3 regions of the Bacillus sp. KNSH39 genome follow, and region 1 is predicted to be linked to each of the others. Evidence: riboswitches for the same ligand, from Rfam matches in the RefSeq annotation. Region 1 holds a riboswitch; each other region holds the start of a gene.
The links. A riboswitch is a leader RNA that binds a small molecule or an ion and turns the genes downstream of it on or off. The one in region 1 is predicted to bind thiamine pyrophosphate.

Region 1 (4,705 bases):
ACATGGATTACTCATGCGGATGATCGTACTGTTATTATAAAAAAAGAAGAACCGATATTAACAATGACAACTTGTTACCCATTTAATTATATAGGGAATGCACCAGATAGATATATTATCGAGGCGAAGTTAACTGGCAGTTATTCAAAGTGAAATTATAGTTTCTGAAAGCGGGAGGGGGATATATAAATTATGTCAAAAAATATTTTAATTGTTGAAGATGAAGACATATTACGTGAAATATTAAAAGATTATTTTTTAAGTGAGCAATATGTAGTGTTTGAAGCGAGGGACGGGAAAGAGGCTTTAGTTGTATTTGAAGAAGAAGAGGTTGATTTAGTTATTTTAGATATTATGTTGCCAGAACTCGATGGATGGTCTGTTTGCCGAAGAATTCGAAAGACGTCCGAGGTGCCTATTATTATGCTGACGGCGCGCGTAGATGAAGACGATACGTTACTCGGTTTTGAACTTGGGGCAGATGACTATGTGACGAAGCCGTATAGTCCGCCAATTTTATTAGCAAGAGCGAAAAGGTTATTAGAAAGCAGAAAAGTGACAAAGCAACTTTTAGAGAATGAAGATGATACATTATCAATCCACGGTATTCACGTTCATTTTCCGTCTCGCACTGTTACGGTAGATAGAACCGATATTAATTTAACGCATACAGAATTTGAAATATTAGCGTATTTCATGAAAAATCAAGGAATTGTTTTAACGCGAGAGCAACTCATTTCAAGAATTTGGGGATATGAATTTGCTGGCGATGATCGAACGGTGAATAGCCATATTCGTAATTTAAGAAATAAATTAGGAGAGAAAGCAAAGTATATTACAACTGTAGTACGAACTGGTTATAAATTTGAGGGGAATATATGAGAAAAGGGATTGTTCTAAAATTATTTACTCTTACAACAGCATTATGCATGTTAATTTTAGCGACGATATTTATTGGACAAACGATATTTTTTAAACAATATTATGCGAATCGAAAAGTGGAAGATATTAAAGTGAATTTAAATTCCTTTGAGAAGAACTATTTAAATCATGCAGGAAATGCAGAAGAAATTCAGAAACTAGAGCAAGACTTTTTAAGAGAAAATAATACGTGGATTACGACATTAGATAAGAACGGGAATTTAAAACATGCAGATGATTTTTATTTTGAGGTAACGATAGATCGTAGGCAACAAAAGAGCTTTGGACAACAAATATTTAAAATTCCTTTAGGCAATCTCGTCAATATAGAGGAGATTGATAATAAATTATCGGAGCATTTTTTAGGGCAAGAAATTTATTTTTCTGGAGTGAGAAAAGAAGATAGTTTTATTCCATTTTCTTTTTCTTTATCTAAGCAGAATTTAAGCGGATCTAATAAACCGTTAGAAAAAGCATTTAATGAGAAAATGAGTAAATTAAATGAGGAGAAAAAGAAAGCAGCTGTGGAACAAGTTGGTAAGGAAAAGAAGCCGGCTGTTCGGGAGCAAGCTGCTCAAGAACCAGATGTTTACATAGGAGGGCGTGTTACGAAAGTACAGTTTCCAGATGTAAAAGGCCCCGTAAATCCAATTTATAAAAACACTTTATTTTTGGATAGTATAAAAGAATTTCAAACGGATGTGTTACTAAAAGAGAGTAATCAAATAGAGTATTCAACAAAGACAATGGACTACGAAAAGAATGATATAAAATATAAATTATTAATGAAACCAATAAAAGAAAAAGACGGATCGGTAACATATATTTATGCGATGGCTTCTTTACAGCCGGTAGATGAAGCTGTACAAATGGTGCAAGATTATTATATCTATATCATTGCATTTGTAGTCGTTCTTATTTTTCTAGCTTCGTTCTATTACTCAAAACAAATTGCAAAGCCATTATTGAAAATAAATGATACAACAAAGAAAATAGCGCATTTAGACTTCACAGAAAAAATACCGATTACTTCGAAAGATGAAATTGGAGATTTATCGAAAAATATTAATGTGCTATCAAATAAACTCCATTCGCATATTGGACAGTTAGAAGAAGATATTGAAAAGGAAAGAAAGTTAGAAAAGACGCGAAAAGAATTCATTTCTGGTGTTTCACATGAATTAAAAACACCGCTAAGTATTATGAAAAGCTGTATTTCTATTTTAAAAGATGGGGTAGCTGAACATAAAAAAGAGTATTATTTTCAGGCGATGGAGAGAGAAGTAGACAAAATGGATACGTTAATTTTGGATATGCTTGAGTTAGCTAAATTTGAATCTGGTACATATAAAATGAAAAAAGATTCGTTTTATATTGATACAGTAATTGAAGGTATATGTGAACATCTATCTGTGGAAATAGAGAAAAAAGAACTTCATATTCATAAAAATATAAGTTCATTTGAAGTGATTGCAAATCAAGGCCGGATTGAACAAGTCATCGTGAACTTCATTACGAATGCTATACGATATACACCAAATAAAGAGGATATTATTATTTCTACAATAGATGAGAAGAATCGTATAAAAGTGTGCATTGAAAATAAAGGTACTCATATTGAAGAAGAGCAATTAGATAAAATTTGGGATCGTTTTTATCGCGTGGATACAGCTCGTCAGCGTTCACAAGGTGGGACGGGGCTTGGGCTTGCTATTTCAAAGAATATTTTAGAACTACATGATGCTGAATATGGGGCAGAAAATACAGAAGATGGTGTATTATTTTATTTCTATTTACCGAAAAAAGCGTAGACAATATGATCTATGCTTTTTTAATTTATTTTCATATTATCTTTACCTAATCTTTATTTTTAATCAGTATAATTTGTTTAGAATATGAGGTTATGTAAGGAGTCGATGAACCGTGCATAGCAATTGGCTAAGTATAATGGTATTTATTTTCTTTTGCGCATTTATTGTATTTTTAATTGATATTACGATATGAAAAAAGAGCGCTCATTAAGCGCCCTTTTTTTGTGTATTCATTTGATAAGCACTGATGCTTTTGAATAATCGTGGTGAAGTGATAAATAAAAATATAAGTAAAACGGTACATAAAATAAAAGAACCAAGCATTGTACTTCCATTTACGATTAATGAATATAACACAGCTGATTGACCTTTCGGCGCATATTGTCCCCAGAAAATAATGCCGGCAATAAAGTGGCAGAAATAGCGAGCAAAGCTACCGATAAATGTAGCAAGGATAATATAAGCAAGGACTTTCTTACCCTGATTTTGTTTTGATGAATGTTTGTGTTTACGGTTACCTAAATTTGATTGTTCTAAGCTATTTTCATTGGATGTTAAAAGTGCTTTTTGAATTGGACGATAGAATAAGCCAGCAAATCCGATAAAAGCAAAGGCAATGAAGTACTCAATGAATGCTTGAACAGGTGTTAAAATATAAGCATCTCCCACGACAATTTGTAATAGTCCCCAAACTAAACCGCCTAAGAAAGCTGATTTAAAGCCCCAGCGGTAAGCAATAATAAAAATAGGAATCATAGCGAATGAGATAGAACCGCCTGTTGGAAGTTTAAGTGATAATGGTAAAATATCGATAATCATGGCGAAGGCTGCAAGAATAGCAGATTCGATCATCGCTTGTAAATTGGTGTTACGCATGTTGTCTCCCCCTAAATCCAAGTTGTACAAAAAAAGAATAGATATCATAGGAGGATACGAAATACGTAAATAAAAATGAGGTATGTATTTCGGACGTTTGCACAATCCCTGCGTTAGCATTAACTAACAGGTTCGAAGGGTCGGAACGAAGTGTTCCCTCTCAGCGGCATGGCTCCCCCAGTGATAACGAGATTCTTTATTTGTTATTGTTTATTGTAAGCGAAATGGATGAGAATGGCAAACGAATACAGTATGACAATAATTGAAATAGAATTGTAGCGAAATGTTAATAAATATGAAGCAAAAGGGTATAGTACAAGAGAAATTGGGTGTGGTATAATTTTTTTGAAAATAATTATCATTCTCTTCTGAGGGGGAAGGTTATGAGCTTAGTAGATATTAAAATTGGAGAGAAAGTGTTAGTAAAAAGTATTCAGTCTTTAGATCAGCTATTAAAGCGTAGACTAGCTGCTTTCGGTCTTGCTGAAGGAAGCGAACTTCGCCTGAAACAGAAAGCGATGTTCAAAGGTCCTTGTACATTGGAGTGTCGTGGACAGTTAATTAGTATTCGTCATTGTGACGCGAAAATGATAAAGGTGGAATTAGCGTGAATAAGGTAGCTTTGCTAGGGAATCCGAATACAGGGAAGACATCATTATTTAATGCACTTACTGGTTCTTATGAATACGTAGGAAACTGGAGCGGTGTAACAGTAGAAAAGAAGGTTGGTAAATTAAAAGATAGACAAGGAACATTAATTGATTTGCCAGGTGTGTATGATTTAAATCCAGTTTCACGTGATGAAGGTGTTGTAACAAACTTTCTATTAACAGAAGAATTTAATCATATGTTAAATATCGTAGATTCCTCGCAGTTTGAAAGAAATATGCATTTAACGTTGCAATTACTTGAATTTGGTAAGCCAGTCTCAATTGGTTTAAACATGGTTGATGTGGCGAAGCAAAGAGGAATTGTCATTGATGTAAAACGATTATCAGAGCTATTAGGTGTAACAGTCGTTCCTGTTGTTGCAAGAAGTGGAAAAGGCTGTGAAGAACTGCTTACGACTCTTAAAAAAAATGACAAAAAAGAGAAAA
Region 2 (4,705 bases), 1.4 Mb from region 1:
CATTTGTTCCCAGCGTATATCAAAGGTTGAGCTAATTCTTCCTTGAGCGGGGAATTTGAAAGCAGCTGGAATTGATGAAGGCTGATCTGTTTTAGCTTGTGGTTGATTTTGTACTACATAGTGTTTTGCTACATATCCGTATCCTGTGCCAAAACGAATTTTATACCAAGTACCTACAGTTTCTACTACTTGTACTTGAGTACCGTTTTGTAATGAACCGAGTAGAGCGCTACTTGTACTAGCTGTGCTACGTACATTTAGATTAGGTGTTGCAACAGTATATTTTGTATTATTTTGAACGGTGATTCCTTTTACTAAGGGTTGTGAACCATTAGAGATGAATGCTTTTTGTACGTAACCTGTTTGGCCATTATGTGATATTTTATACCATTCGCCTTGATCTTCTTGAACGGTAATAAACTTACCATTTGGTAATACATCTAAAATGGAAGATTCTAAATTAGGTTCAGAGCGAACGTTTAATGCATTAGCATTAACGATGTATTGATCATTAGATTGAAGTTTGTTTTTTAGTAAAATAGCATCTTTTTGTACATAACCTACTTTATTATGAACAGACACTTTATACCAACCATTAGTTGTTTCAATGATGTTCACTTTTGTATTAAAGCGAATTGTATCAATTGATGTGCTTTTTACGTTATCTTCTGTATGTAATGCTACTTGATCGACTTTGACATACCCAGTTTTAATATTAGATAATTGTTCAGCGTTTGCTTTTTGTACATTTGTTTCACCCATAGAAGGAAGTAAAGAAGCAATCACTACAGTAGTTGCTGTTAAAGCAGTAGCTTTCATATTCATGGAATAGAGACCTCCTCTAGTTGTATAGTTGTAATTTTATTATAGTATAAAGATATAATATAGTGGGGGTATTCACATAAATGTAATATGAAATCAATATAAAAATAAATTTTTTGAGGATAATGATTCCTTTTTATACAATTAATTGGGGTTTTATTTTCTAAAATAGAATGTATGTATTGTATAATTTTGATATTATGTTGACAATTAAGAAAATTAAAAAAGTTGATGATGTCTTATTAGGGTGTTATACTGACAGTGATAATTTTATAGTTTGCTAGGAGAGCTGGTGTTGCCAGCTGAGAGTAGGCCGTAAGCCTTTGATCCTTTTTATTACCTGATCTAGATTATGCTAGCGTAGGGAAGCAATTCGGACACTAACAATGAGTCCCCGTTTCTTTGCGTATAGAAACGGGGCTTTTTTATTTGAAAATTTCATATTGAAACCACTAGGGGTGCTTGACTTGCTGAGAGAGGAATAATCCTTAACCCTTACAACACCTGATCTAGGTAATACTAGCGAAGGGAAGTGGAACATCGAATAAATGTATAACTTTATTTGCTGTAACCACTTCTTATATATAGAAGTGGTTTTTTATTTAGATACATATATTGAAAGGGGATAGAGAAATGAAATTTTGCGATAGATTATTAGAAACTGTGCAACCGGTTTGGGAGATGAGTCATAATCATCCGTTTGTAGTGGGTATGGGAGATGGCACGTTAGAAAAAGATAAATTCCAGTATTATATTATTCAAGATTATTTATATCTGCTAGATTATGCAAAGTTATATGCGATTGGTGTTGTAAAAGCAACGAATCCACAAGTGATGGGAAAGTTCGCTGAACAAATTGATGGAATATTAAATGGCGAAATGACAATCCATAAACAATATGCAAAAAGACTTGGAATTTCTATAGAGGAGATAGAGTCTGCGAAACCATCTGCTAAAAATTTAGCTTATACAAATTACATGATGTCTGTATCTCAAAATGGCACACTTGCGGAATTAATAGCAGCGCTTCTTCCATGTATGTGGAGCTATTGGGAAATTGGAAAGCGTTTAAATGATATTCCTGGAGCAAGAGATCATGAGTTTTTTGGTGAGTGGATTCAAGGATATAGTTCGGAAGAATACGGTAATCTTTGTATTTGGTTAATAGATTTATTAAATGAAATGGCAGTTGGAAAGTCTGAGAAAGAACTAGAAAGATTAGAGGAGATCTTCTTATATTCCAGTCGATTTGAATATTTATTCTGGGATATGTCCTATCGTAAGGAGATGTGGGGATTTGAGGAGCAAGAACATACTACAGTTTCATAATGTTTCTTTTCATTACGATGAGAAACCAATCATCCATGAATTAAATGCTTCTATATATGAGAAAGAGTTTGTCAGTATTATCGGACCGAGTGGATGTGGAAAAAGTACTTTATTTCGCCTTATTACAGGTCTAGAAAAGGTAAGTACTGGACAGATAGAACTGACAGAAACAAAGAACCATCCTGTAGGATATATGCCGCAAAAAGATATGCTTTTGCCGTGGAGAACAATTATTGAGAATGCTGCCCTGCCGCTAGAGTGCCAAGGTGTACAGAAGAAAGAAGCAGAAGTAAAGGCAAAGGAACTGTTACATAAATTTGGTTTGCAAGGGTATGAGCAAAAATATCCGAAAGATTTATCTGGTGGGATGAGACAACGTGTATCTTTTATTCGAACTTTATTAACAGGCGGGGAGATATTGCTGTTAGATGAACCATTTAGTGCGTTGGATGCTTTAACGAAGACCTCTTTGCAAGAATGGTTGTTTGAACAATGGCAAGAGTGGGAAAAAACAATTTTATTCATTACTCATGATGTTGAAGAAGCGTTATTTCTTTCAAACAGAGTTTTAGTAGTGGAACAGCAGCCGATAACGACTTTGACTGAGCGGACTGTACCGCTTGATCATAACAGAACACGAAAAGATTTATATAAACCGGAAGTATTAGCGCTGAAAGATGAGCTTCTTAGTATGTTACAAAGGCAGGTACTTGTGTGATGAACCGATTGAAAGAATTAGTTCCTGCTATTACACTTTCTAGTATTTTACTAGCTGTGTGGGAAATAGGAGCAAGAATTGTAGATGAGATGTACATTTTACCGTCACCGTCTGCGATTGTAATGAAGATATGGAAACTAAAAGACATATTATTTACAGTTCATTTACCTGCAACGTTATACGTCGTTTTAATAGGTGTTGTTATCTCTATCGTATTAGGTGTAGGGCTAGCGATGTTAATGAATGCGAGTACATGGATGGAAAGAGCATTTTATCCATTATTAGTTGCTTCACAAACGATTCCAATTACTGCGCTTGCTCCGCTATTTGTTTTATGGTTTGGATATACAATTTGGAGTAAGGTTGTTGTCACAGTTTTAATTACGTTTTTCCCAATTGCGGTCAATACGTATGATGGACTGCGTAGTACGAAAAAAGAATGGGAGGAGCTCTTAGTTACATATGGAGCAACAAAAAGAGATATTTTTCTTAAATTAAAGTTGCCGTCTGCTCTTCCTTATTTTTTCTCAGCTTTAAAAATTGCAGTTCCGCTTAGTGTTATCGGAGCAGCAATTGGAGAATGGCTCGGTGCACAAGCTGGGCTTGGATATTTCAGTAAGAGAATGATGACGCAGTTAGATGGAGCTGGCGTATTTGCACCTATTGTATTGTTATCATTATTAGCTATTTTCTTCGTCGTAATTATTTCCATATTAGAAAAGAAATTCATTAGTTGGAGGAAGCATTCATGAAATTTTTAAAGCGCATCTTTGTGTTTACATTATTAATTGCAATAATTGCAGGATGTTCGAGTAATTCAGCATCAGATAAAAGTAAAAAAGAGAAAGAAATAACAGTCATGTTAGATTGGTATCCAAATGCGGTACATAGCTTTATCTATGCAGCAATTGAAAAAGGATACTTTAAAGAAGAAGGTGTAAAGGTAAATATTAAATTCCCTTCTAATCCGACTGATCCATTAACGCTAGCAGCAGCAGGGAAGGTGACAGTTGGCTTGTATTATCAGCCAGATGTTGTTATGGCGAGAGCGAATGAGCAAATTCCAGTGAAATCAATTGGGGCTGTCGTACGTTCACCATTAAATCATGTTGTATCACTGAAATCAGCGGGCATTCAATCACCGAAAGATTTAGAAGGAAAAACAGTAGGATACTCTGGAACACCATTAAGTGAGATGTATTTAAAAACGATGGTAAAAGAAGCTGGTGGTAATCCTGATACAGTGAAAGTAGTAGATGTTGGCTTTGATTTAGTACCAGCATTAATTACGAAGAAAGTAGATGCGGTAACAGGGGCATACATTAACCATGAAGTACCTGTTATGCGTCATGAAGGCCATGAACCAGCGTACTTTAATCCAGCTGATTACGGAGTACCAAACTATCATGAGCTTGTGTTTGTAACAGGTGATAAAACGTTGAAAAAAGATAAAGAGGCGTTGCAAGCTTTCTTACGTGGTACGAAAAAAGGCTATGATTTCATGAAGAAAAACCCAGATGAAGCATTGAATATTTTATTAAATCATCAAGAAAAAGAAAACTTCCCACTTGTGCCAGAAGTTGAAAAGGAAAGTATGAAAATTTTATTAGAGAAGATGGAAACGAAAGATGAGCCATTCTTATCAGATTCAAAAGAATCTTGGGAGAAACAAAATAAGTGGCTGAAGGACAAAGGAATGACGAAAGAAACCGTCCCAGCCGATGAATTATTCGAAAATATTTTAAAGTAGGCGAATGAATATGAAAAATGAGCTCCACGTAATCTCAAATGGCCATATGCCATTCGAAGAGTTAGTGAATGTAGCGATGCAAATTG
Region 3 (4,705 bases), 390 kb from region 1:
AGCTTTCAGTACTTTAATTCCTTTTACAATGTTCCAGATGAAGTAGTATAAGCTGATGATTCCGCAAATAGCTAAGACAATCATTGATCCAATTCCAAGTGTTACATCTGCTTGGTCAGATCCCATGCCCATAATTCCTAAAATGGCTACGCCGATAAATGTAGCAATACTTGGAATGATGTGTGTCCATAGAGCACGTTTTGCATGTGGCTTTGTTTCAGCGTCCCCCACAATCCAAACGATAATTGGGAATAAGATAGGGGCAAATAGTACACTAAAGTACGATAAAGCAGCTAATATTTTGTTTCCATTCATATATATCACCTCATAAATAATGTCCGTTGTTATACTATTATTATGCAATAAATTTTGCAAGCTTTCTATCGATGAACATTACAGGAACATGACGATTTTGTAAGATTTTTTCGTCAAATGATAAAATTTTCAAAAAAATCTTTTTTAATGGAAATTGTTATGGTACAGTATAAATGAAAGTTGTTGAAAACGTTTTCTTAAACGTTTTTTTATTTTAGACTTAAAGGTATGATGACCTGATAGTCTATTGATGAGGTTATTCTATTTAAAAGGGGATTCTTTAGGGGGAGAGAACAATGAACACATGGACACAAGTTTATGATCCATTCGGAAACATTTGGATTTCGGCAGCGGTAGCACTTATTCCGATTATCTTTTTTTCTTAGCTTTAGCAGTTTTCCGCATGAAAGGGTATGTGGCAGGATTTATTACAGTTGTACTTACAGTTTTAGTAGCGTTATTCGCTTATAAAATGCCGTTCACGATGGCAATGGCAGCGACCGGATATGGTTTCTTATACGGATTATGGCCAATTGCTTGGATTATCATTATGTCGGTATTTTTATATAAAATTTCTGTGAAAACAGGTCAATTCGATGTGATTCGTGCATCGGTATTATCGATTACGAACGATCATCGTCTACTCGTTATTTTAATTGGATTTTCATTTGGAGCATTTTTAGAAGGAGCGGCAGGATTTGGGGCACCAGTAGCGATTACAGCAGCACTTCTTGCGGGGCTTGGGTTAAATCCTTTATACGCAGCAGGTCTTTGTTTGATTGCAAATACTGCACCAGTGGCGTTCGGAGCGATGGGAATTCCGATTACAGTTGCTGGACAAGTAACAGGTATTGATCCACATAAAATTGGACAAATGGCTGGGCATCAATTACCGTTCCTATCATTATTTGTGCCATTCTTTATCGTATTTTTAATGGATGGATTTAAGGGGATACGACAAACGTGGCCTGCGTTATTTGTAGCGGGTAGTTCATTTGCGATTACGCAGTTCATTACAGCGACATTTTTAGGACCAGAACTTCCGGATATTACATCGGCACTTGTAAGTTTAATTAGTTTAGCGCTGTTCTTAAAAGTTTGGCAGCCGAAAGAAATTTATCAATCCGGGCAAGCAAATAGTGAAGTAGCAGCAACAACGACAGTAGCATCGATGCCGAAATTAACGTTTGGAAAAGTAGTGAAGGCATGGTCTCCATTTATCGTATTAACGGTTATGGTAGTCATTTGGAGCCAAAGTTTCTTTAAGGCATTATTCGCTCCAGGAGGGGCTTTAGCAAGTCTTGTATTTAAGTTTGAAATTCCAGGTCTGCATAATCTAGTAATGAAAGCAGAGCCGATTGTAAATAAATCAACGCCTTACGAGGCAATTTTGAAGTTTGATGTATTATCAGCAACCGGAACGGCGATTTTAATTGCTTGTATCATTTCCATGTTTATTTTGAAAATGAATGTAAAAGATGCAGTAGTGACATTTAAAGAAACGTTAAGCGAATTAAAAATGCCAATTCTATCTATCGGATTCGTACTAGGGTTTGCATTTATCGCAAACTATTCTGGTCTATCTTCTACGTTAGCGTTAGCATTAGCCGGAACTGGCGGCCTATTCCCGTTCTTCTCACCATTCTTAGGCTGGATTGGCGTATTCCTAACAGGGTCTGATACGTCTGCAAATGCACTGTTCTCAAATTTACAAGCCATTACAGCGCAGCAAGTCGGCGTATCTGAAGTGCTTCTCGTTGCAGCAAATACAACAGGCGGTGTAACAGGTAAAATGATTTCCCCGCAGTCGATTGCGATCGCTTGTGCAGCGGTTGGTCTTGCTGGAAAAGAATCGGATTTGTTCCGTTTTACAGTGAAGCATAGCTTATTCTTCGTAATTATTGTTGGTATTATGACGTATGTGCAGGCGTATTATTTAACGTGGATGATTCCGTAAAGAGCAAAAGAAATAAGCTTTGAATTTTTCAGATTATGGTGTATGATGGGAAAGTATTGAAAATTAAATCAGTGATAAACTAGGGGTGCCTAACGTATGCGTAGGCTGAGAGAGAAGCGCGTGAACTTCTTAACCCTTTGGACCTGATCTGGCTCGTACCAGCGTAGGGAAGTTAACGGCTTTACATAATGATGTCTTTATGAGCCAGGTCCTTATTTTTTTATGGACCTGGCTCTTTTTATTTTGGCATACGCTGGCCATATCTCGTCCTTGTCACGTACAGGGGGGCAACAAAAATTATGAAACAATCTGTTTCAGCTGAGCAAATTGAATTGAAATCGAGTTTACCAGGGAGTAAGAAAGTATATGTGGATGGGCCACGAGAAGGCATGAAAGTACCGATGCGTGAGATTGAACAAAGCGAAACAAATGGCGTTCCAAATCCGCCAATTCGTGTGTATGATACGAGCGGCCCTTATACGGATCCTGAGTATAAAGTGGAGTTAGAAAAGGGGATTCCAACGCCGCGCCATTCTTGGATTATGGGGCGTGGTGATGTAGAAGCATACGAAGGGCGTGAAGTGAAACCAGAGGATGACGGTGTGAAAGTGGCTTCGAAACATACACCTGTTTTCCCGCAGATGGATCGCAAGCCACTTAGAGCAAAGCAAGGTGCAAACGTTACGCAAATGCACTATGCACGTAATGGCATTATTACGTCTGAGATGGAGTATGTTGCGATTCGTGAAGGGGTAGAGCCGGAGTTTGTTCGTAAGGAAATCGCAGAAGGCCGCGCTATTTTACCAGCGAATATTAATCATCCAGAAGCTGAACCGATGATCATCGGGCGTAATTTTCATGTGAAGGTAAATGCGAATATCGGAAACTCAGCTGTATCTTCTTCGATTGCAGAAGAAGTAGAGAAGATGACATGGGCAACGCGCTGGGGTGCAGATACGATTATGGATTTATCTACAGGTAAAAATATTCATACGACGCGTGAGTGGATTATTCGTAACGCACCTGTACCAGTTGGAACTGTACCGATCTATCAAGCGCTTGAAAAGGTAAACGGAATTGCAGAAGATTTAACGTGGGAAGTATATCGTGATACGTTAATTGAGCAGGCGGAGCAAGGCGTTGATTACTTTACGATTCACGCTGGTGTATTGCTTCGTTACATTCCAATCACGGCAAAGCGTACGACAGGTATCGTTTCGCGCGGTGGTTCGATTATGGCGCAGTGGTGTTTATTCCATCATAAAGAAAACTTCCTATATACTCACTTTGAAGAGATTTGTGAAATTATGAAGCAGTACGATGTTTCGTTCTCTCTTGGAGATGGATTACGTCCAGGGTCTATTGCAGATGCAAATGACGAAGCACAGTTTTCTGAGCTTGAAACACTTGGCGAATTAACCAAAATTGCTTGGAAACATGATGTGCAAGTTATGATTGAAGGACCTGGACACGTACCGATGCACTTAATTAAAGAGAATATGGAGAAAGAGCTTGATGTTTGTCAGGGCGCGCCGTTTTACACACTTGGGCCGCTAACGACAGATATTGCACCAGGTTATGACCATATTACATCTGCAATTGGAGCTGCGATGATTGGCTGGTTTGGAACAGCGATGCTTTGTTATGTAACGCCGAAAGAACATTTAGGTTTGCCAAACAAAGATGATGTACGCACGGGTGTTATTACGTATAAAATTGCAGCGCATGCGGCTGATCTTGCGAAAGGACATAAAACGGCTCATCAGCGTGATGATGCACTTTCAAAAGCACGCTTCGAATTCCGTTGGCGCGATCAATTTAATTTATCTTTAGATCCTGAACGTGCGATGGAATATCATGATGAAACGTTGCCTGCAGAAGGGGCAAAGACAGCTCACTTCTGTTCAATGTGTGGACCGAAGTTTTGTAGTATGAGAATTTCGCATGATATTCGTGAGTATGCAAAAGAAAATGATTTAGAAACGACAGAAGCAATTGAAAAAGGAATGAAAGAGAAAGCAGAAGAATTTAAAGAAGCTGGTAGTCATTTATATCAATAATATGTTACACCTCTTTACTTGATTGATCACACTGTAGTACCTAACTTTATTATAGAAGAAGCCCCATTTGCTAAGACGGTAGCAAATGGGGCTTCTGTTGTTTATAAGGCAAAGAAGAGATGTACCCAGTAGAATAAGAGGAATAGTGTGACGACTGTTGTGAGCGGGATAACGATAAGGGATACACTTAAATAGTCTTTCCATTTTACTTTAATTTTGTTTTGTTTCAGAATATACATCCAAATGAGTGAAGCTAGTGTACCAATTGGTAGTAATAGTGAACCGATGTCACTACCAATGATGTTTGCAAGATAGATTGTTTTTAATGTGACTGGATCTAGTCCCATTTCTGTTAATGTGATTGTACCAATCA

Region 2: linked by a shared signal. The riboswitch ahead of tenA (thiaminase II) and the one ahead of thiT (energy-coupled thiamine transporter ThiT) in region 1 are both predicted to bind thiamine pyrophosphate.
Region 3: linked by a shared signal. The riboswitch ahead of thiC (phosphomethylpyrimidine synthase ThiC) and the one ahead of thiT (energy-coupled thiamine transporter ThiT) in region 1 are both predicted to bind thiamine pyrophosphate.

Annotation. Positions count from the first base shown of each region.
Region 1 is NZ_JBQXYO010000001.1:3,185,925-3,190,629, reverse strand. Features, by position in the region: gene ACUL40_RS16345 (class D sortase) at 1-153, shown strand, start outside; gene ACUL40_RS16340 (response regulator transcription factor) at 193-882, shown strand; gene ACUL40_RS16335 (sensor histidine kinase) at 879-2,732, shown strand; gene thiT (energy-coupled thiamine transporter ThiT) at 2,940-3,608, opposite strand; TPP riboswitch at 3,696-3,797, opposite strand; gene ACUL40_RS16325 (FeoA family protein) at 3,992-4,219, shown strand; gene feoB (ferrous iron transport protein B) at 4,216-4,705, shown strand, end outside.
Region 2 is NZ_JBQXYO010000001.1:4,607,357-4,612,061, forward strand. Features, by position in the region: gene ACUL40_RS23535 (SH3 domain-containing protein) at 1-825, opposite strand, end outside; TPP riboswitch at 1,095-1,206, shown strand; TPP riboswitch at 1,267-1,370, shown strand; gene tenA (thiaminase II) at 1,456-2,151, shown strand; gene ACUL40_RS23545 (ABC transporter ATP-binding protein) at 2,120-2,869, shown strand; gene ACUL40_RS23550 (ABC transporter permease) at 2,869-3,621, shown strand; gene ACUL40_RS23555 (ABC transporter substrate-binding protein) at 3,618-4,619, shown strand; gene tenI (thiazole tautomerase TenI) at 4,630-4,705, shown strand, end outside.
Region 3 is NZ_JBQXYO010000001.1:3,573,828-3,578,532, reverse strand. Features, by position in the region: gene ACUL40_RS18350 (DUF4870 domain-containing protein) at 1-315, opposite strand, end outside; partial or broken gene lldP (L-lactate permease) at 612-2,272, shown strand; TPP riboswitch at 2,344-2,459, shown strand; gene thiC (phosphomethylpyrimidine synthase ThiC) at 2,572-4,332, shown strand; gene ACUL40_RS18335 (arsenic transporter) at 4,434-4,705, opposite strand, start outside.